Regions from separate parts of the Photobacterium kasasachensis genome, predicted to be linked through region 3. Evidence: predicted binding sites of a transcription regulator. Region 3 holds the regulator's gene; each other region holds the start of a gene.

Region 1 (7,290 bases), on a different contig from region 3:
TTGCGAGTCTCTGGCCAGTGCCTGGGCACTGGTATCGGTATTATCGAGCAGGTTGAGCAGAGCATGCATCTCAGCAGACGAGTTTGAGACAACAGAAATACTGGTTTCGCTCTGCTGGTGGGCATCCATGGCGGCCTCTGCGGCCTGGCGGGCCGACTGCGATACCTGCTGGTTACTGGTATGAAGCTGAAGCATGGCGGCGGTCACGCTGTCGACGCCTTTATGCGACTCTGTTGCGCTGTTGACTGTGTGGGTTGCGACGGCATTGAGTTGGGTAGAAGTAGAGCTGATTTGTTCGCTGACAGGGGAGATGTCCTTCAGCATAATGCTGATCCTGCCGGCGAAGGTGTTGTAGGCTCGGGCAAGGCGGCTAAGCTCGTCATTACCATGGCTGGGAAGGCGGAGTGTCAGGTCGCCATCGCCTTCGGCAATATCCTGCATGGCCGAGAGAGTCTCTTCACAGGGAGCGGTGATGGAGCGGCCAATCGACCATGCCATCACAAACATGATGGATAACGAGCCCAGCAGGATCAGCCCGAGCTGTTTCATTTCGGCATAGAACTGGGCCTGGACGTCGTCGACATAGATGCCCGAGCCGATAACCCATCCCCATGGCTGGAATCCTTTGACATAGGAAATTTTCTCTACCGGGACTTCTGAACCAGGTTTTTCCCAGTAATAGTCAACAAAACCGGCATCCTGTTGCTTGACCACAGCGACCATGTTCAAAAACAGCGGGTTACCGTGCGGGTCTTTAAAACCTGAGAGGTTCTTGCCGTCCAATGCGGGCTTGAAGGGGTGCATGACCATGTTAGGTGTCATGTCGTTGATCCAGAAATAGTCTTTTTCTTCATACCGGAGAGAGGCGATTGCCTGCTTGGCTTGCTGTTGGGCATCGGCACGACTTAACACGCCTTGTTGTTCCTGTTGGTAATAATAGTGAAACAGACTGTGGGCAGACTCGACGAGGTGGCGGGTTTTAAGGCGTTTCTGCTCCAGCATGCTTGACTGGTAATTGGAAGCGAAAAGAAGCAGAGGGATGAGGGACAGTACCGTGATGGTGATCCCCAGTAGATAAAGTCGCCGGCTGATAGATAATGCTCTTAGCTTATGTATGATGCCCATAACCTGTCCCTGTTTTATTGTCGTTATTATTTCCCCAGAACCCTTAGGGTATTTTGCGGTGGCATAACAAATCAAGAACTCGGCCGTAACACTTTAGTCGCGAATTGCTAAAATTGTGCAGTTCGATTCTGTAATAAAATTACAGAAAAAAGAGGTGTCACGCACATAAAATAAAAAAGTGTGACGAAGTTAAAGAAAATGCTTGTAAGTTTATTACGCGAGGGGTATAGTTTATCCATCTTCTGGTGAAGACGAGATAACACAGTAAACCGCTCTAGGATGAGCCCGAGGTATCGCCTCCAAGGAACTGAGATTAAGTAAAGCCCTGATGGCTGAGCACTAAACGTTTTATGTGTTTTGATAACTTAATATTTAAGGTGATAAAGATGAAAGCATTCGATTCAATTGCAAACTTTTGGAATAACCGTTCTGTGTTCACTGGTAACTTCCAGTACCCGAGCTCTTTCGGCTATTAATTTATGATGTTGTGTCTGAGCCCTAATGGTTCAGGCATGGTGTCCCGAGCAAGTATTGTTCACCCCCCTTTATTGAGAATTTGGAATATCCGCTTTTCGGCTATTCAAGACATTCTTCCGCCACTCCTTATTGGAGTGGCGTTTTTTTATCTATCAAATCCCTTATCTTTTGCCGTCAAACCTTGCAGTTTTTAATGTTATAGCGGTGTATTCGATTACATTGCATCTTAGGTAATAAATTCATCATTATCTTGATGCATATTATCGTTTGCGTGCCAGTGAAAAAATTGAAACGGTTAAAAGATCAACATGATACAATAATGTTAAACCAATGAATCATAATGATTTTTGTGTTTTAAGGTGTCGGATGGGTTGTTTTTTTATTCGGTTAGACCCGTGTGCTACTGATAGTTGCGTTATTTTCTGGAAATTGCTTGCCAAGCAACATATAATCGCCCCCCAAAAATAGACCACGCAAACGTTTTCTATTTTAACTTTAACCTAGCGCATATTATCTCCAAGGAACCGAGAGCAATGCTTGAGAAACTATTCAAACTGACAGAGCACGGTACGGATGTTCGCACCGAACTGTTGGCGGGTCTGACGACCTTCCTGACAATGGCTTACATTATTTTTGTAAACCCGACAATGCTGGCCACCACGGGGATGGACCAGGGGGCTGTCTTTGTTGCTACTTGTCTGGCTGCAATGGTCGGCTGTTTCATTATGGGCTTTGTCGCCAACTATCCGGTTGCTCAGGCTCCGGGAATGGGCTTGAATGCATTCTTTACCTATGGCGTAGTTCTTGGCATGGGGCACACGTGGCAGGTTGCACTGGCGGCGGTATTCCTGTCGGGCTTGTGCTTTATTGCCCTGAGTGTGCTGCGTGTACGTGAGTGGATCATCAATGCGATCCCAATGTCTTTGCGGACCGGTATCTCGGCGGGTATAGGTTTGTTCCTGGCGTTCATTGCACTACAGAGCTCGGGCATTGTGGTCGACAACCCGGCGACGCTGGTTCATGTCGGCGATCTGACAAGCTTCCCGGCTGTAATGGCTTCTCTGGGCTTTTTCCTGACCATTGCGCTTGTACACCGTGGTTATAAAGCTGCCGTATTGATTGCCATTCTTTCGGTAACGGCCCTGGGCGTGCTGTTTGGTGATATTAGCTATGGCGGCGTTGTATCGGCTCCACCGAGCATTGCACCGACCTTTATGCAGATGGATTTTAGCGGTGCACTGGAAGTTGGCCTGATTTCTGTCGTGTTTGCATTCCTGTTTGTCGATCTGTTCGATACCGCAGGTACCTTGGTAGGCGTGGCGACCAAAGCAGAGCTGATGGACAAAGACGGCAAGCTGCCGCGCCTGAACCGCGCGTTGCTGGCCGACAGTACGGCGACATCAGTGGGCGCGGTATTGGGTACCTCAAATACGACATCGTTTGTCGAGAGCGTGTCAGGGGTGGCTGTTGGTGGCCGTACCGGGTTGACCGCAGTGACAGTCGGTGTATTGTTCTTCCTGGCGTTGTTCTTCTCGCCATTGGCAGGTATGGTTCCAGCCTATGCGACTGCCGGTGCGTTGTTCTATGTAGCCATTCTGATGATGTCAGGTTTGGTAAGCGTAGATTGGCGTGACTTAACAGAAGCGGCACCTGTGGTTGTCGTTTGCCTGTTAATGCCGTTAACATACTCCATCGCTGAAGGTATCGGCCTTGGCTTTATCACTTATGCTGCTGTTAAGGTTATGAGTGGCAAGGGAAGAGATGTAAATATTAGCGTATGGGTTATTGCTGCCCTGTTTCTTGCTAAAATTATCTTCTTATAACAGTTTATAAATATATCCAGCGACAATATCGCTGATTCAGAGGTTCATCGGATATGAGTAATAAGTTCATCATCACCTGGGACAACATGCAAATGTACACTCGTCAGCTGGCAGAAAAACTGCTTCCGGCTGATCAGTGGAAAGGTATCATTGCTGTTAGCCGCGGTGGTTTGGTTCCTTCAGCGATTTTGGCTCGTGAGCTTGGCATCCGTCACGTTGATACGGTATGTATCTCGAGCTACGACCACGATCACCAGCGTGAAATGAAAGTGTTGAAGCAGGCCGAAGGTGATGGTGAGGGTTTCATTGTCGTTGATGATCTGGTTGATACTGGCGGCACTGCCGAGATGATTCGTGCCATGTACCCGAAGGCAAAATTTGTCACTGTTTGTGCCAAGCCTGCCGGTAAGCACCTGGTTGATGACTATGTGGTGGATATTGCTCAGGACACATGGATTGAGCAGCCATGGGACATGGCCGTTACATTTGTAGACCCGATTGCCAAACAATAGTTGCCGGTCGATGAATGACTAAAAGGAGCCGCGAAGGCTCCTTTTTTGTTTGCGAATCGCAACCGTGGGCACTCAACTCAGCCCTGATGGAAAGACGGTTAACGCATGGCTCTTATGTCAGAAAGAGACTCGCCGTTGGGCTTGTTGCGATAGAAATTATTGTAGTTGATAAGATCGATCATATCGTGACCGGTCAACTTACACTTTCTGTCGAGTTTAGTTTGGTAGGAGCCTGGGATTTGCTCGCCTGAGCCATCGAGGCAGACGGCTATTTTGGCATTGACGGCACCGGATGCTGCACCAGGATTACCGCCTAAAGACCCGCCGTTACCACCACCGTTTGAAGCAAGTACTGAGCTAGAAAGAAGTAACAGACTTATACCGAGTATTTTTTTCATACATCAATCACCGTATAAAATACTAACAGTATTATCAGCATAGCTCAGGATAGAAAATCAGCCGGAGATCTGGCAAAAAGTGACGTTTCAACCTTCTTTATTCTCATTGTTGCGTCAAAGTAAGCGAATTAATTCAATGTTGCATTCATGATTTTTTCATCCGAGCCAAACACTTGCAGGTAAATGGTTGGAGGAGGTTTTGCCATCTTTTTGTTTTTTTGCGCACACTGCAATTGACTGTTGGGTGGTATACTTTGGGTATAAATGTCATTGCGTATGCCGATGATTGCTTCCCGGTGGCGGCGTTTTCTCCTGAGGAAAGGAGCGCCAAATGAGTCGTTGCGCATAGAAAGAATTCGAACAATGGAGCTTACCGTGTCTGAACCCTCTAAAACTAACTTATCCGAAAAGCTGTTTGCACCACGGCAAACCTCGAAAGAGACCTCTAGCCTGGTTAAGCTGGCTCATGTCGCCTCTAAGCCAATGCATAACGCGATCGATGGTGACAGTGAGGCAGGGTGGTACCGGATCTTAAGGCGTCCGCAATGGGCATGGCAGGGAATCGACCCGATTGAGATGGAGGCGATTCTTGCGCGAATGGCAAACTCCGAGGCCCAGCGAACCGATGATGAGCTGCTCGATACCGTGATTGGCTACAAGCCCGGTAACTGGATTTATGAGTGGAGTCAGTCTGGTGCTATGTACCATAAGACAGCCCGGGAGCTGGTTAAGGCGGATAAGAAAGACAAGGCGGGACAGGTGCTGCTTACGGCCAGTATGTACTACAGTATCGCGGCTTACCCTCATCTAAAAGGGGATACACTGGCGGCACAGGCAGAGCTCCAGGCGAACCAGACCTATCGTGAAGCCATGGAGTATATGCCCCATAAAATGAAAACGATAGATGTCAAATACGAAGGTAAGACGTTCCAGGCATTCATTCATTTGCCTTGCACCGATAAATTGCTGCCAACCGTGATTGTCAGCGGCGGGCTCGACACCCTTCAGTCAGACTTGTGGCGCCTGTACCATGATTACCTCGGACCGGCCGGTTTTGCCATGGTTACTCTGGACATGCCGTCTGTCGGCCACAGTGCCCCCTGGGCTTTGACGGAGGATACCAGTCGGTTGCATCAGGCGTTGTTACAGCAAATTCGCGACGTGCCCTGGGTCGACCATCACCGTGTTGCCATGCTGGGGTTGCGCTTCGGGGGCAATGCCGCTATCCGCCTTGGGTTTCTTGAACCAACCCGACTGAAAACCTGTATCAGCCTTGGCGGGGCTATCCACAGTGTCCTGGCTGATTCCAAGCGGCTAGATGCGATGCCGCGGATGTACCTCGATATGATTGCCTCGCGAATGGGCAAAAAGGGAGTATCCCGGACCAGCCTGACTTCTCACCTTCCTGCCTGGTCGCTCAAGCAGCAGGGTTTGCTGGGGCGCCGTAAGACCGAAGTGCCGATGCTGGGGATCAGCTTGAAAAATGATCCTGTTTGTACCGACTTTGATAACCAGCTTATTGCGATGTCCAGCCGTGGTGGTAAGGCGATAACGCTTCCGGAAAAACCCCTTCACGACGGCTATCACCGAGCCTTGGAAACCGTGGTGGACTGGTTGAAAGAGAAACTCGCCTGAGGACTGCGTTCTCAGTCGTGCTATTGTAAATAAAATGTTGCTATCTCTTGGCTTTATGGCTTAAATGGAATAACGAGTGGCAGAAGCTGGGTCGTGATGAGCCTCTGGCTTCTGTCTGGCACCCGATGGATGCTGTTATTGTGTTATTGACTATGGATGGAGATACGCTATGACGACTACAACAACATTTCCGCCACATGGGCGCTTGATGACGAAGCTTACTGCACTGGGCCCCTATCTGCGCCAGCAACAGTCTTCTGAGGGCCATTTCTTTTTTGACTGCCTTGCCAGTTGTATCAGTGCCAAGAAAGAGCCGGAAGAGCGCGAGTTCTGGGGCTGGTGGTTGATCCTGACGGCCACTGAGACAGGTTTTGAATACCACTATTTCTTTGGCCGCTATGACAGTCGCGGTGAATGGCAGAAAGAAAACGTACCTGCCAAGCATGAGCAGGCCGTGCTCCAGACACTCGACGACTTTTATCCGAAATTAACAGGTTTGCTGCAAGATGAGTTCAAACTGACAGTAACTGCAGCTAGCGTCCTTGAAGAAGCAGAGCTGGGCACGGTTGCCTGATTGTGCATCAAACAGATTATCTGTAGTCAGATGAAAGAATAATGCGCTTTTATAGCGCATTTTTCTTGTGATCTAGCAAGGGGATTGATAAAACATCTGAATATAAATTTATTCATCACAATTGTTTAATCCCAATGGCAGATACTAAACATTCGAACGCTACAGAGCAGGACCTCGCGGGTGCTCACTCTTCTACAGAGACCCCGGCGGTTAGACAATCTCAGACCATCGTCGTCAAGCTGGGCACCAGCGTACTGACCGGCGGAACGTTGCAGCTGGATCGGGCCCATATGGTGGAACTGGTTCGACAGTGCGCATCGCTGCGCCGTCAGGGACACAAGGTCATCATGGTGACGTCTGGTGCAATTGCAGCAGGGCGTGAGCATCTGGGATATCCCGAGCTCCCCAAAACAATGGCGAGCAAGCAGCTACTGGCAGCGGTCGGTCAGAGCCGCTTGATTCAGGAGTGGGAGAGTCTGTTTGGTATCTATGGCCTGCATGTCGGGCAGATGCTGCTGACACGGGCCGATCTTGACGACCGGGAGCGCTATCTCAATGCCCGCGATATGATCGTGGCGCTGCTGGATAACGGTATTATTCCTGTCGTCAACGAAAATGATGCGGTTGCAACCACTGAAATCAAAGTCGGTGATAACGACAACCTGTCGGCATTGGTTGGCATCCTGGCCAGCGCAGACAAGCTGCTGCTGCTGACCGATCAGCCGGGGCTGTTTACCGCCGATCCG
Region 2 (7,290 bases), on a different contig from region 3:
GCCGTAATCGTACCTACAGCTTCGATAATGCCAGTAAACATGAATTAAAATTCCTTGAATTGCTCGTTAAACGTGTTTGACTCGGGCAGTGATCCGGATATCCGGCCCGACCATCCGAACATCGCTGATCGCCAGCTCAGGCACCTGAGACATTGCCGTCAGCCCCTGCAGATCAACCAGCCCGCGGCTGTCGCTTCCCATCAGTTTAGGTGCCTGGTAAATAATTAGCTCATCAACCAGATCCGCCGAGAGCAGCGCACCGGCCAGTCCGGCACCGGCCTCAACCCAGATGTGATTGATATCCTGCTCAGACAGTGCCTTCATCAGCGCTGGCAAATCGAGCGGACCTCCGGCTTCGGTTGCCGGTACCAGTAACTGCTCAACTGACTCCGGCCATGCTTCGTCACCCTGTTCACGGCGGGCCAAAATAGTCCGCCCTGGCAAATGTACAAGCTTATGGTCCGGTGTCACCCGATTCTGACTATCAATCACGACCCGACACGGCTGGCGAACGGCCGACTGCGGATACTCTTGCTGTACCGCCTCACCCAGCTCGTCCCAACGAATATTCAGCGAAGGGTCATCGGCCAATACGGTCGCACTGGTTGAAAGAATCGCACCGGCCCTGGCACGAAAGCGCTGTACGTCCGCACGGGCCGCAGCCCCTGTGATCCACTTGCTCTGGCCATTAGACAGCGCAGTACGGCCATCAAGGCTCGAGGCCAGCTTCAGTTGCACATACGGCATTCCGGTTTTCATCCGCTTGATAAAACCGGGGTTAAGCGCCTGGGCATCTGCTTCAAGCAGACCAGTCTGAACTTCGATTCCGGCCACCTGCAGCATCTCGATACCGCGCCCAGCTACTTGCGGATTGGGATCAACCATCGCGCACACAACCCGTGATACCTTGGCCTTAACAAGCGCTTCGGCACAAGGCGGTGTGCGTCCATAGTGAGAACAAGGCTCTAGCGTGACATAAGCGGTGGCTCCCCGGGCCTTATCGCCCGCGGCACGCAGCGCAAACACTTCGGCATGCGGCTGACCAGCCTGGTAATGGTAACCTTCCCCGACAATACTATCGCCGTGGGCAATCACACAACCAACGTTGGGGTTCGGAGCAGTTGTAAAACGACCACGTTTTGCCAACTCAATGGCACGCAGCATCATGGCATGATCTATGGGTGAGAACATCTGGCTTTGCATTCATTTGAAGGCGTTAGCCGGCAGGTAACTGCCGCTAACACCGCTTACTTCTCTAACTTGGCGATTTCTTCGCCAAATTCACGAATATCTTCAAAACTACGGTACACAGAGGCAAACCGGATATAGGCAACCTTATCCAGTTCCTTCAGCGCTTCCATTACCAAGTTTCCTATCATCTCTGACGGTACTTCACGCTCGCCCGTCGCACGAAGACGAGACTTAATAGTGTTGATGGCACGTTCGATGTCATCAGCACTCACTGGTCGTTTTTCCAGCGCACGCTGGATCCCGCCACGAAGCTTTTCTTCGTTGAACGGGTCACGGTTACCGTTGGTCTTAATCACCCGAGGCATGACTAACTCAGCGGTTTCAAACGTCGTGTAGCGCTCATTACAAGCCAGACACTGACGGCGACGACGGACTTGATGGCCGTCTGCAACCAGACGGGAATCGATTACTTTGGTGTCATTTGCACCACAAAAAGGACAATGCATCTTGCCTCCTAAAATTCGTCGACTCAGTGTAACTCATTTCAATCGGTTATTGAGAATATAAGAATGGTTTTTCTTATTATTCTGGCTTACCAAAGCAAAACGGCACCTTAAGCAGGTGCCGTTTTATCAGATTCAAAGTGCTAGCTTCAAACTACATTTCGTATCTGCCACTTAATCATATAGTACTTCAGCTCGACACTATTTCGTTCAAGAGCAAAAAGGAAGCGCGCAGTTTATAAGTATAAATGAGCACTTCCGATGCTGGTATTGGACTAAATAGCAAAGAGGTGAGGCGCTATTAAGCGTAAACAGGTAGACGCTTACAAATCTCCAGTACCTTCGCCTTGGTCGCTTCAATCACTTCTGGCTTGTCAATGTTGTCCAGAACATCACAGATCCAGCCAGCAAGCTGTTTAGCTTCATCTGCCGAGAAACCACGACGGGTGATCGCAGGTGTACCCAGACGGATACCCGAAGTCACAAACGGGCTACGAGGATCATTCGGTACACTGTTCTTGTTCACTGTGATGTTGGCTTCACCCAGTGCCGCATCGGCCTCTTTACCTGTAATGCCCTTATCAATCAGATCAACCAGGAACAAGTGGTTTTCGGTACCGCCTGAAACGATCTTGTAGCCACGCTCGGTAAACTCGGCAACCATCGCTTTGGCATTTTCAACCACACGTGCCTGATAGGCTTTGAACTCAGGTTCCATTGCTTCTTTGAAGGCAACCGCTTTAGCGGCAATCACGTGCATCAGAGGACCACCCTGGCCACCAGGGAATACCGCTGAGTTCAGCTTCTTGTAAAGCTCTTCACCTTCGCTTGACAGGATCAGGCCACCGCGAGGGCCAGCCAGTGTCTTGTGCGTTGTAGTAGTGACGACGTGAGCATGAGGAACAGGGTTAGGGTAAACACCTGCAGCAATCAGGCCGGCAACGTGCGCCATATCAACAAAGAAGTACGCGCCAACTTTGTCAGCAATTTCACGCATGCGCTTCCAGTCAACAACCTGAGAATAGGCAGAGAAGCCACCAATGATCATCTTCGGCTTGTGCTCCAGAGCAAGAGCTTCCATCTCTTCGTAGTCAATCTGACCACTTTCATCAATGCCGTAAGGAATAATGTTGTATAGCTTGCCCGAGAAGTTTACCGGAGAGCCGTGAGTCAGGTGACCGCCGTGTGCCAGGCTCATACCCAATACCGTATCGCCGGCATTCAGCAGTGCCATGTAAACCGCGTTGTTGGCCTGTGAGCCAGAGTGCGGCTGAACGTTCGCATATTCTGCGCCGAATAGCTGACAGGCGCGCTCAATGGCGAGCTGCTCAGCTTTGTCGACATACTCACAACCGCCATAATAACGCTTGCCTGGATAACCTTCGGCGTATTTATTCGTCAGCTGAGAACCTTGCGCTTCCATTACACGTGGGCTGGTGTAGTTTTCAGAGGCAATTAACTCGATGTGCTCTTCCTGACGCGCAGTTTCTTCCTGAATGGCTGCAAAAAGTTCTGCGTCATAATCGGCAATATTCATGTCGCGTTTTAGCATCTGTATCTCCTGACTCAGATTGTTCTCATACAAATTGACAGAAGTACCTGAAAAATTCAGATCCTTATGTGAATTGGTGGTAATCATAAATCTTCGGTGCAATTCGAAAAACACAAACCTAGGCCCCGCCTAGACGCAAACGTTTTCGTTACACCTGTATATAATTCGCCATCTTACAGAATTTGATCTAAATCAGATAGTCCTCAAGGCACTTTTTCTTAGTCATTCTGCATGTTTATTTTCGATGGCTGCATGAATTGTTTTCATCTTGATGAATCAATCACCATTACAATTCATGCTAATTGCATCATATTACAAGTAAACATGAAAATTAATATTTTACGATCGCGTAAAACATTTCTTACAGCCATGTTCTGACTGTTTTCGGCAACAATTTCGTTTTCCCCAGCTTCCCCCTTATTATTGCGCGCTTCTGATATAAGGAGTGTACATTTGAGCGGTTATCATCATTCACTGAAAGAAAACATTATTGCTATCCTGACCGGTACGTTCATCGTTTCCCAAGGTATTTTCTTTCTCCAGCAGGCTGACTTACTAACAGGCGGCACAACAGGACTGGCACTCCTCCTTAGCCAGTTTGTCGACCTTTCTTTCGGCCAGCTGTATTTCCTATTGAATACACCATTTTATCTGATGGCCTGGTTTCGAATGGGTAAGAGCTTTGCTGTCACCAGTATCATCTCTGGTGGCCTAGTCTCAGTGATCACCGATAACCTTCATCATGTCCTTGAGATCAGCCGACTTGAACCGCTCTATTGCGCCGCTATCGGCGGCCTGCTTATGGGACTGGGCATGCTGATCCTGTTTCGTCACCAGACCAGTCTTGGCGGCTTCAATGTACTGGTGCTGTTTTTACAGGAAAAATTTGGTCTGTCAGCAGGCAAACTGCAAATGGGCATTGATACCTGCATCCTGGTTGCGTCTTTTTTCCTGGTCAGTCCAATAGTTTTGGCCCTGTCTGTACTCGGTGCAGTCCTGCTGAACCTGGTGCTTGCCATGAACCACAAGCCGGGACGCTATAGCGGTCAGGCACTCACCAGCTGCAACTAACCCGTCGACTGATAACGAAAAAGGCTTGCCAAATGGCAAGCCTTTTTCTTTCAAAATGTAATTTGCATTAGTGCGAAGAGATTTTAGATGGCGTCTTCGTCTTCCTCGCCTGTGCGGATACGCACCACGCGCTCAACATCGAACATGAAGATTTTACCGTCACCGATCTTACCTGTCTGCGCGGTCTCGATGATGGTATCAATGCATTGCTCGGCAACGTCGTCTGCTACTACGATTTCCAGCTTCACTTTCGGCAGGAAATCGACCATGTATTCTGCTCCGCGGTATAGCTCGGTGTGACCCTTCTGGCGGCCGAAACCTTTCACTTCCGATACTGTCATCCCTGTGATGCCCACTTCTGCCAGGGCTTCACGAACATCATCAAGCTTAAACGGCTTAATAACGGCTTCAATTTTTTTCATCTTTCATCGTCCTTTGCTGAGCAGAGGTCGCTGGTGCTCGCACCAACTGCCTGATTAATCTTGGAGGTATTATCACAGATCTGAGTCAGTAAGCTCAATGTGTAGTTATGCGATTCAATGCTTTTCAGTGGGCAATATGACATTGGAGTCCATCATTCTGAGCAGCAGGAAAACGGCATAGACAAGTACACTGCTATTTATTGCTATGACCATCAAACTACGGTATTCGGGTTCTATCAGCAAGGGGAGATAGGGGATCAGGCTAATACCGAAGAACATCGTGGCTGCCGGAATAAAGAAATACAGCGGGATAAAGCCCCACTTATAGCCACGCAGCAAGCCCGCTATGGCGAACAGGCCGGAGAGCAGCACCAGCGTAGCGATGATACTTGGCACTATGCCTACTTGCTTGATACTGAAGATAACCGCAAAGGTATCAAAGTAGCGGAGCAAACAGATAATCACGAGTGCAGCCAGCCCCTGGGCGGCACTTACTCTTCCATTGCTTTTAGGGTCTTCCATTCCCTTCTCTCTTCCATGATGTTGTAGTACCAGGAGCCACCTGTTCACAATAGCCGCATAGTTTATGTGGTATTGATGTTTAGCTCAACCCGAACAACTGCTTTCCAGGCACTTGAGTATTATTTTGACTACTGTTTTTTTAGACATTCCTTGCCCGAAAAGTTCAGTAACTGTCAACTTTGTCAGTGTTGTATTTTGACCAGATCCACAAATCCGGCCATAGAACGCACTACGCGGGTATGGACATTTTCCCTCAGCCCGCGGCGATTAAGCCAGACTGTTTTCATGCCCACTTCCTGAGCCGCCTGTGCATCATTCAACGGGTGATTGCCGATATACCAGCATTCATCGGCACTCTTGTCGGCAAACTTAAGCGCCGCCTGAAAGATACGCGGATCGGGCTTGGCTGCACCGGCCTGTTCAGAGGTCATAATAAAACTAAAGTAATCGGCAATACCGGTCTCGACAAGCTTGGTTTGCTGCTGCCTGCTCAGGCCATTTGAGATCACGGCCAGGGGAGATAGCTCGCGCAGCTGCTCCAGTGCCGGTTTGACGTCAGGAAACAGCCGCCAATGCTGGCGATAAATTGCGTAAAACTCGGCAAACAGCTGATCCGCTTCCGCCACCGTCAACGGCCGCTCAAACAACTCGCTGATCCTGGCCCGTCGCTGTCCTTCAAACGTCAGCTCCCCGGCACGCCAGCGGGCCCGGTGCCGATCGGTGATCTCACGCCAAATACCCTCCGGCTTACCCTGAAACGGGACAATATCAGCACGATAACGGGCAACAAAGCTTCGGATTGCATCCTGTTCGGCACCGTCGTGATCAAGCAAGGTATTATCAAGATCAAAAAAAATCATACCCCCTCCTGTGAACACCCTACCCTCAGCTTAATCACACTTTATCCACAAAGGCGAGTAAATTCAGCGAAAAAGGTTAGGCAGTACAAACTTTGCTACTGACATGCCTAATGTTTAATCAACCTCTGCCATTAAACACCAGAAAATAAAAAACCGCTCCGAAGAGCGGTTTTCAGTTCTCGCAGGGATTAGCCAGCGGTTAGCCGATATTGACGCGGGCATTACGGAACATACGCATCCACGGGCTGTTCTCGTTCCAGTCATCCGGGTGCCAGGAGTTTGCTACGGTACGGAATACACGCTCAGGGTGCGGCATCATGATCGTAACGCGGCCATCCTGAGTCGTCAGGCCCGTGATCCCGTTCGGGGAACCGTTCGGGTTCGCCGGGTAGTTCTGGGTCACGTTGCCATAGTTGTCCAGATAACGCAGCGCCACAGTGCCTGATTGCTCAATTGCGTTCAGGTGTTCGCCATTTCGCACTTCGACTCGGCCTTCACCGTGAGAGACTGCAATCGGCATCCGAGAGCCAGCCATGCCATTGAAGAACAGAGAATCACTCTGCTGGACTTCCACCAGGCTAAAGCGGGCTTCGAAGCGTTCTGACTCATTGCGGACAAAACGAGGCCACAAGTCGGCGCCCGGGATCAAGTCACGCAAATTCGACATCATCTGACAGCCGTTACAGACACCAAGAGCGAAGGTGTCATTGCGATGGAAGAAGCGCTCGAACTGCTCACGGGCCATGTTGTTGAACAGCACAGACTTCGCCCAACCTTCACCGGCACCCAGAACGTCACCGTAGGAGAAGCCGCCGCAGGCAACCAAGCCATTGAAACCGTCCAGTTTAACATTGCCCGACAGGATATCGCTCATGTGGACATCCTTGGCATCAAAGCCAGCGCGGTCAAATGCCGCCGCCATTTCAACATGAGAGTTCACCCCCTGCTCACGCAGAATAGCCATCTGCGGCTTAGCACCTGTCGAGATAAACGGAGCAGCCACATCTTCATTGATATCGAAGCTCAGCTTGGTCGACAGGCCTGGATCCTGGCTGTCCTTCTTGGCGTCGAACTCTTGCAGGGCGCCAGCCGGATTGTCACGCATCGCCTGCATCTGGTAGGTCGTTTCAGCCCAGATCGTACGCAGTTCAGTACGGCTTTGCTCCAGG
Region 3 (7,290 bases):
TTGAGTTGCGATACACGCACGCAGACCAAAGAACGCGTAACTGGCGTAACAGGTGATGATTTTCGGTCCAGGTAGCCAAAAAAGCCAGCCACAAGCCAGAATAGAGTAGGGCGGCGTCCCCAAAGCAGAGCGGGGTTTAGTACATTACCGTAGTGGCGTTTCTGTAGCCAAAGCAATGGCTTGATAAGTAAAGAATAGTGTTGTTTGGCTGGAATACGCACATGAGCCCCTTAATAATGCCTGTCTGGTTATAACTTTATGCTACAACGAGTATATCAATCTGGTAGATGCAATGATCAAACAAAATACGAGATTGGTATGAGACAGAGACCGAATAAAGGGCAAATTAATTTCAAAAAACTAGGAAAAAATCTTTAATTTCGATTAGTTGAGTGAAATGTAAACGGTTTGGCTCTTTTGTTGTTTGGCCATACTCGGCACTTCAGGCTGTTGTAACAATATATAGCCGGATGCGATAAGCGGCATGACAGCCAAGGCCATTGTTTTGCCGATATGGTAGTTGCGATACCAGTATTTTCTGGAGCGTATTTTCAGCAATATGCCCCAAAGCAGCAATATGACATTAAAGCCAATCGTCAGCGACAGGGTGTCATCAAGTGCGTCTATTGGTGCCAGTTGTCGGGTAACCATAAACAAGGCAGCAGCGGGTGGAAATAAGCTAATGATCACCAAGGCACGCATAAGCTTGGGCCACTTGCAAAACTTGTCTTTGAACATCTGGTCTGCTTGTCCAGGAAAAGGCTTGGAACAGTGCATGACAACCTCCTGCTAGAATGACAGCCCAATTCTACTAATGACAATATTGATGAAAAGGATATTGATGCTTTTATGAACAGCTTTGTGAGAGGTATCAATATTTGACGTTATATGACAAAAAATTGTCATTAGGGGGAGCAAAAAAGTGGTAATAAAATAATTATGCATAAGTGGCTATGCGTATATTTTTATTTCTATTAGTTGGATATGCTGAAAATAGCAAATAAAAAAAGAGGTGCTTAGCACCTCTTTTTATAAATATCTATTAGGTTGTTTACGGTAATTCAGAAAGAAGTTCTGAACGACGCTGCTTAGTAATTACCGACCAATGCTGGCCGCTAACTGCACCCTCAAGGGCCCATAGCAACTCGATATTTACCGACTCTTGATGGGTTTGCTGCAATGCTTTATAGGCATTGAGCGCACCGGCTTCAAAGAGCTCTTCAACTGTCGTAATACCGGCCTTTTTCAGCATACGTTCGTTAGCTAAACGTAGGTTCGGTAAATCTTTTATACGACTAGGACCTGATTTGCTTTTGGTTTCTTTATCCTGTTTAGCGGCAGTAAAGGAACGCTTTGCTTGGCAAAGAATTTTTCCAGGTTCATCCCACCATTCCTGCGGAATAGCGTAATGCTTGGTCACAACAGGGAACCCGCGTTTTTTATAAACGTAAGGAGTTAAACCTGCCTGCTTAAATTCTTCTTCATTGTCGGCATTAGCTCGGAGGTGCAACTTATCGTTTACCACAAGTGCAAACATGGTTTCACCCGCGAATATACCAAAACCGCCAAACATCGAGCGAGATTTTACATTCTCGAAACAATTGAATAATCGTAGTGATTCTTTAAGTACTGGTTTGTCCATGCTTCTTCTCGGTGAAAAATATCTTGAGTCACCTAACAACAGAGCGAGGATTTCAGATTAGCAAATTTCACAAAAAAGTTATGTCAGGAAAATGTCAGGATTCATGACATCACTTATTGCTAGATCCATCGGCAACCCCGCTACCATAAGCAACTTAGTTATTGATAAACTAACCACTTTTAGGCCGGAAGCTTTGCGTCCCATCCTTTCGGATGGTTTGCCTTGTTCGTGACTTTTTAAGAATATCTCAGATAATATTTTTGAACTTGCTCCCATTCTGAAAAGTGTGATCTTGCTTCAAGTAATAGATCCCGGTTATGGGATGAGAGCAGCATAAATGCCTTAAAATATTTACAGCAAAAAAAGAGTTAATGACAAAAAAAAACCGATATCAGATATCGGTTTTTTTGAAGGGGCGGGAGATGCCATTTACGCGTTCAGGTCTTTTACTGATTTGCGTACAACAAGCTCCGGTGCCATCTCAAAGATACGTCGTTCGTGCTCTTTATCTTTAACGCGTTCCATCAGGATTTCAATCGCTGTTTTACCCAATCGACGCTTAGGCTGGTGGATTGTGGTAAGAGGTGGCGAGAAATAAGGAGCCAGATCGATGTTGTCGTAACCGATGATAGAGATATCATCAGGAACCCGTATACCCGCCTGCTCAAAGGTACTGATCAGCGCCATTGCCATAATATCATTGAAGCAGAAAATCGCTGTTGGGCGATCTTCCATGGCAATGAATTTGTTAGCGGCAATAACAGCAGATTCACACTCGAAGTCACCTTCAAGTAGCCAGTTTTCATTGACATCAAGCTTGGCTTCGTCCATTGCTTTATAGAAGCCCTTCAGACGCTCACGACATGTTGATTTATCCGGGTGGCCAGACAAGCAGCCAATGTGGGTATGACCGTGTTCAATGAAGTATTTTGTCGCAACATAACCACCGAGCTCGGCGTTGTCCTGGATTTTGTCTGTGTGCGGGCTTTCCGGACCCCAATCCATGATCACCATAGGCAGATCTTTCTTGCGCTCAAGTAGTTCGAGGAGTTTTTCGTCAAGATCAGAGCACATGACCAGCAGGCCATCAACACGCTTTTCTGCCAGCATGCGCAGGTAATCGCGTTGTTTTTCAAGGTTGCCTTCGGTATTACATAAGATCAGCGTATAGCCTTCACCATAGCAATACTCTTCCACACCATGTACAACCTCGGCAAAGAAAGGGTTAGTCGATTTGGTAACCAGCATACCGATAGTACGGGTAGTATTGCACTTGAGGCTTCGTGCAACAGCACTTGGTGCGTAATTTAATTCATCTACAGCCGCTAATACTTTTTTCTGTGTTGCTTCCGCAACAAAGCGTGTTTTGTTGATCACGTGAGATACTGTTGTCGTTGATACACCAGCCATACGTGCAACATCTTTAATCGTTGCCATATTTATTCTTCTAATAATTTAAGATCAGAGGTCAGAACCGACCGTTTCATAATCACTTGTAATCAATAGTACCAAACAGAGTAATTATCTGACTGCATTAGATAATTAGTCTGTTTGGTACAGCGTCTAAAACGCCAAAAAGCCGCTTCATTCACGAGCGGCTTTGTTCTCTTGCCTTACGGGGCGTTTCATTGTGTAATCGCTTGCGTTCACATTCTACTGAGTGTAGCGCACAGTGCAACGTTTCTGTATCCCAACCTTGAAATTCTTGATAGATATCAACAAACTCAATGCGATTTTACACCAATTAGATGCATATCCGATTCAGATAGCTTCCGAGTAGACTGTAGCTATACCAGAAGATATGACTACCGGATAATTATCTGTCGGATGTGCTGTGATGTGCACAGGCCAGCTGTAAACTCTGCTGATCGTTTCACTGGTTAGGGCTTGCCAGGGGGAGCCATCTGCCTGGATTCTCCCCTCATTGATGATGACCAGGCGATCAGCATACTGCGCAGCCAAATTGAGATCGTGGATAACAACAATAACTGCGGCTCCGGTGCGAGCCAACTCACGAGCTACCTGAAGTGTTCGGTGCTGATGGGCAAGATCAAGCGCCGAGGTGGGTTCGTCGAGCATTAGTATACATTGTTTACCCGCCTGACTGAGCTGGGTGAGTACACGTGCAAAATGTACCCGTTGCTTTTCCCCCCCTGAAAGGGTGGGGTAGAGCCGATCTTTTAGCGAGAGCACATCGACAACCTGCATCTTCTCCCGGGCAATTTGCTGGGTTTCAGCATTCGGGATTTGAAGGGGGATGCAGCCGAGCTCCACTACTTCTTGTGCAGTAAAAGCGAAAGTTAAATTACTGTGTTGTGGTAGGACACCCAGATGCTTGGCAAGATGTTCTGGTTTAAATTCAGCCCGCGGCTTGTCGAAGAATTCGATGTCTCCCCCTGCATCAACTTCGCCGCACAGGACTTTGAGTAGCGTACTCTTGCCCGCGCCATTTGGGCCCAATAGCGCCGTCAGCTCACCACTGGCAATTGTGATGTTGAAGTCATCCAGTAATGTTTTTCCGCCTAGGGACAGGTGCAAGCCCTTGGCTTCGATAGCAGCTTGAGGGTTATTCGGTGAAACCTTCATGACATTTTCCCCTTTTGTCTGATAAGGAGGAGAATAAAGAATGGTGCGCCGAGAATCGCGGAGATGATCCCGACAGGTAATTCAGCCGGAGTGGCGACAACTCTTGCCAGCATATCAGCAATAAGCAGGATCAGGGCACCGAGTAGCGCCGATAGCGGCAGCAGGGTTTTGTGGTTTGGCCCAGTAAGCATTCTGCAAAGGTGCGGAATGATGAGGCCGATAAATCCGATGACGCCGGTTAACGAGACGGTGACACCGACGCCGGCGGCACAGAGCAAAATAAGCAGCCGCTTTAGCCTCTGTACATTCACGCCCATATGCCTGGCTTCGCCTTCCCCTAACAGAAAGGCGTTTAGCGCATTGGCATGGCGGTCAAAAGCCAGAAGCAATACAGCAAGCGTGACAAAGGCGAGGGTAATGCCCGGCCAGGTGGCACCAGCCAGCGAGCCCATCGACCACAGTGATAAGTCACGGAGCGCCTGATCGTCGGCAAAGTAATTCATAAGTCCAAGCCCGGCTCCGGATAACGCACCAATAGCGACACCTGCCAACAGCATAATTGTCACAGAGGTGCCGCTTTTATCGGTACCAAGCCGATAAACCAGATAGGTACTGGCTGCGCCGCCAATAAAGGCGAACACCGGCACGGTTCCCATGGTGAGTAGCAGCGGAAATGATGTCGCTAGAGGTGCAAAGATAACAATGGCAAGTGCTGCGCCAAGGCTTGCCCCCCCTGAAACACCAATAATACCGGGGTCTGCCAGAGGGTTGCGGAAAAGCCCTTGCATAACTGCACCGCAGAGCGCAAGTATACTGCCGATCGCGATACAGAGCAGGGTGCGCGGAAGGCGGATTTTATGGATCACGATCTCAATATGTGTCGGGAGCTCTGTTTGCCATGGCAATAGTGCCTTGAGGCTTTCTGAAAAGCTGATCGCCATCGGCCCGACCACAATTGAGGTAACGATAGCAGCAGCGAGTAGCAAAAAGCCTAACGGGAAAACAACGCTGACAGGCATTCGTTGGAGCCGTAGTATTCTTGAGTGCATAAATAGCCGTAGAAAATTTCAGGATCAGTGGTTATAGAAAACGTTATTAAGGCGCTCAGCTTCGCTCAGGCTTTTTAGGCCCAGACCGCCAATAAGTGCCGTACCATCAATGGTGGCCAGTGCTTTGTTTTGACCTGCTGGTGTCGCTGCCAGTAGCGGCATCTTTTTAAGCAGTTCTTCGGCACTGCCAATACTGCTGAGTGTGCGTGAGCTAATCAGAATAATGTCAGGTTGCATTTCCACCATGGCTTCGGTCGAGATCGGTTTGTATGACTCTACCGCACTGGCTGCAGGATTGATTGCCCCGGCAAGTCGAATGACGGTATCAGCAGTGGTATTACGTCCGGCAACGTTAGCGGGACGTCCGTCATGGATCATCAGGAATAGAACTTTTTTGCGTTCATTTTGGTCTGCTAGATTTGCATTGATAGTTGCTACCTGCTGTTTTACGACAGCTTGCAGCTGGTTGGCTTCAGCTTTTTTGTCGGTTAACCGGGCGATTTCATCAATGCGAATCAATAGATCATCGACGGTTTCTCCTGAGTTAAGAATATCGACTTCAATACCGGCTTGCTGGATCAAATCCAAGGTTGTCTTGGGTCCCATTTCGTTTGAGCCTAAAAGCCGGGTCGGATTGAGTGCAATTAAACTTTCAGCTGACAACTGGCGGTGATAACCCAGAGTCGGTACAGAGCTGTCGACCATAGATTTGCTGGTAATGTCGACCGCAACAAGCTGCTCTTGTGCGTCCAGGGCATAGATGAGTTCAGTAATGGCAGCACCGGCACTGATGATTCGTTCATTGGCCCAGACCGAACAGGTTGCGAAAAGTAATGTAGTAGCCAGAGCGATACGCTTCATGAGTTGTCCTCTTCCATTAATAATTGGGTAGCTTTTATGTCATGCTGTTGAAGAAAGGCGAGTAACTTAAGCATGTTCTCAACTGAGCCTGCCTTGTCGGCGCCGATAACAACCGGTTTGTCCGGGTTGGTTTTGATCTCTTTTAGGAGCGCCTGCTGAAACGCCTCCCAGCTTTCTACTGGTTTTCCCTGTAAAGCCCAGAAAGGCGGCTGTGCTGTCAGGTTGATCGTGACAGGATCAGACTCTGTGGTTTGAAGCACTTTTGTTTCTGTTTGCGGCAGCTCAACCTCCAGAGACTCCAGTTTGACGCTGGCAGTGAGAAGCAGAAAGACCATGACGATAAAGATGATGTCCAGCAGCGGTGTCAGATCTGGGGTGAGATCATCCTCGAACTGGCTGGCATTGTTGGTACGGATCATTGCTGAACCTCGGCCTGGTTATGTTGCTTGAGTGTGTCAGGCTGGCCATTCGGAACAAGATTCAATCCTTCGAGCCACAGATTGCAATAATTGAGGGTATGTTCCAGCTTGGCTGTCACCTTGTCTGCCCAGAGCCCGAGGAGCTGGGCACCGGTAATTGCTGGCAAGGCAATGATCAGTCCCGCCGCTGTGGTCCGCATCGCAAGACCTAGGCCATCAGCAAGATCGTTAGGAGTAACAGAGCCAGTTGAAGCTGCAATGCCTTTGAACATTTCGATTAGTCCTAGCACAGTTCCCAATAGACCGAGAAGGGGACTAATAACTCCAATCAATGTCAGCAATCGTAAGCCAGAACGGAGTTGGGTCCGTTTTTGCTGCAGCCAGATCCCTGCCGCATCTTCGCGAAGTGGTTTGTTGAAGTGTCGGTGAGAGATAAGCATCGCAACGCCTTTATAGAGTAATGGGCGCTGATTGTTCAGGTTCTCTGCCATCTTGTTGAGAGATGAGTCGTTGTTACGATCCTGCTTGGCAAGCAAGGCCGTGATTTTGTTTCTTCCGACTCCGGTACACAGTAATACCTGAATACACCGCTCCAATAAGATCATCACTGTAAGTGCTGAACAGATAAGAAGCGGCCAGGTCATGAGACCAAATTGGTTTTGTAGCTGATAGATGTTGTCCATTGTTTAATCCAACTTAAAACGAACAGGAATTTGTACACGGTGTGCAATGG

What was found. Region 3 encodes PurR, which represses purine synthesis genes. Its sites were predicted from a motif close to TNANGNAAACGTTTNCNTNA; they were not measured.
Region 1: L4D19_RS12405 (NCS2 family permease) is a predicted target of PurR. The motif match lies at 2,072-2,091, and genes of this name have one in related genera.
Region 2: glyA (serine hydroxymethyltransferase) is a predicted target of PurR. The motif match lies at 3,378-3,397, and genes of this name have one in related genera.

The regions. Positions count from the first base shown of each region.
Region 1 covers NZ_JAKJSH010000008.1:129,592-136,881, forward strand. The annotation lists gene L4D19_RS12400 (methyl-accepting chemotaxis protein) at 1-1,125, opposite strand, end outside; gene vcdP (small protein VcdP) at 1,512-1,601, shown strand; gene L4D19_RS12405 (NCS2 family permease) at 2,136-3,425, shown strand; gene gpt (xanthine phosphoribosyltransferase) at 3,479-3,937, shown strand; gene L4D19_RS12415 (hypothetical protein) at 4,036-4,335, opposite strand; gene L4D19_RS12420 (hypothetical protein) at 4,464-4,682, opposite strand; gene frsA (esterase FrsA) at 4,711-5,970, shown strand; gene L4D19_RS12430 (hypothetical protein) at 6,018-6,143, shown strand; gene crl (sigma factor-binding protein Crl) at 6,140-6,544, shown strand; gene proB (glutamate 5-kinase) at 6,679-7,290, shown strand, end outside.
Region 2 covers NZ_JAKJSH010000008.1:86,147-93,436, reverse strand. The annotation lists gene L4D19_RS12225 (riboflavin synthase) at 1-41, opposite strand, end outside; gene ribD (bifunctional diaminohydroxyphosphoribosylaminopyrimidine deaminase/5-amino-6-(5-phosphoribosylamino)uracil reductase RibD) at 67-1,191, opposite strand; gene nrdR (transcriptional regulator NrdR) at 1,248-1,697, opposite strand; gene glyA (serine hydroxymethyltransferase) at 1,996-3,246, opposite strand; gene L4D19_RS12205 (YitT family protein) at 3,700-4,317, shown strand; gene glnB (nitrogen regulatory protein P-II) at 4,401-4,739, opposite strand; gene L4D19_RS12195 (hypothetical protein) at 4,854-5,261, opposite strand; gene L4D19_RS12190 (HAD family hydrolase) at 5,444-6,121, opposite strand; gene purL (phosphoribosylformylglycinamidine synthase) at 6,321-7,290, opposite strand, start outside.
Region 3 covers NZ_JAKJSH010000012.1:146,266-153,555, forward strand. The annotation lists gene L4D19_RS17615 (carboxymuconolactone decarboxylase family protein) at 1-221, opposite strand, end outside; gene L4D19_RS17620 (hypothetical protein) at 385-777, opposite strand; gene L4D19_RS17625 (TfoX/Sxy family DNA transformation protein) at 1,052-1,642, opposite strand; cyclic di-GMP riboswitch class I at 1,770-1,874, opposite strand; gene purR (HTH-type transcriptional repressor PurR) at 2,072-3,079, opposite strand; gene L4D19_RS17635 (heme ABC transporter ATP-binding protein) at 3,404-4,228, opposite strand; gene L4D19_RS17640 (FecCD family ABC transporter permease) at 4,225-5,277, opposite strand; gene L4D19_RS17645 (heme/hemin ABC transporter substrate-binding protein) at 5,302-6,138, opposite strand; gene L4D19_RS17650 (ExbD/TolR family protein) at 6,135-6,557, opposite strand; gene L4D19_RS17655 (MotA/TolQ/ExbB proton channel family protein) at 6,554-7,240, opposite strand; gene L4D19_RS17660 (energy transducer TonB) at 7,244-7,290, opposite strand, start outside.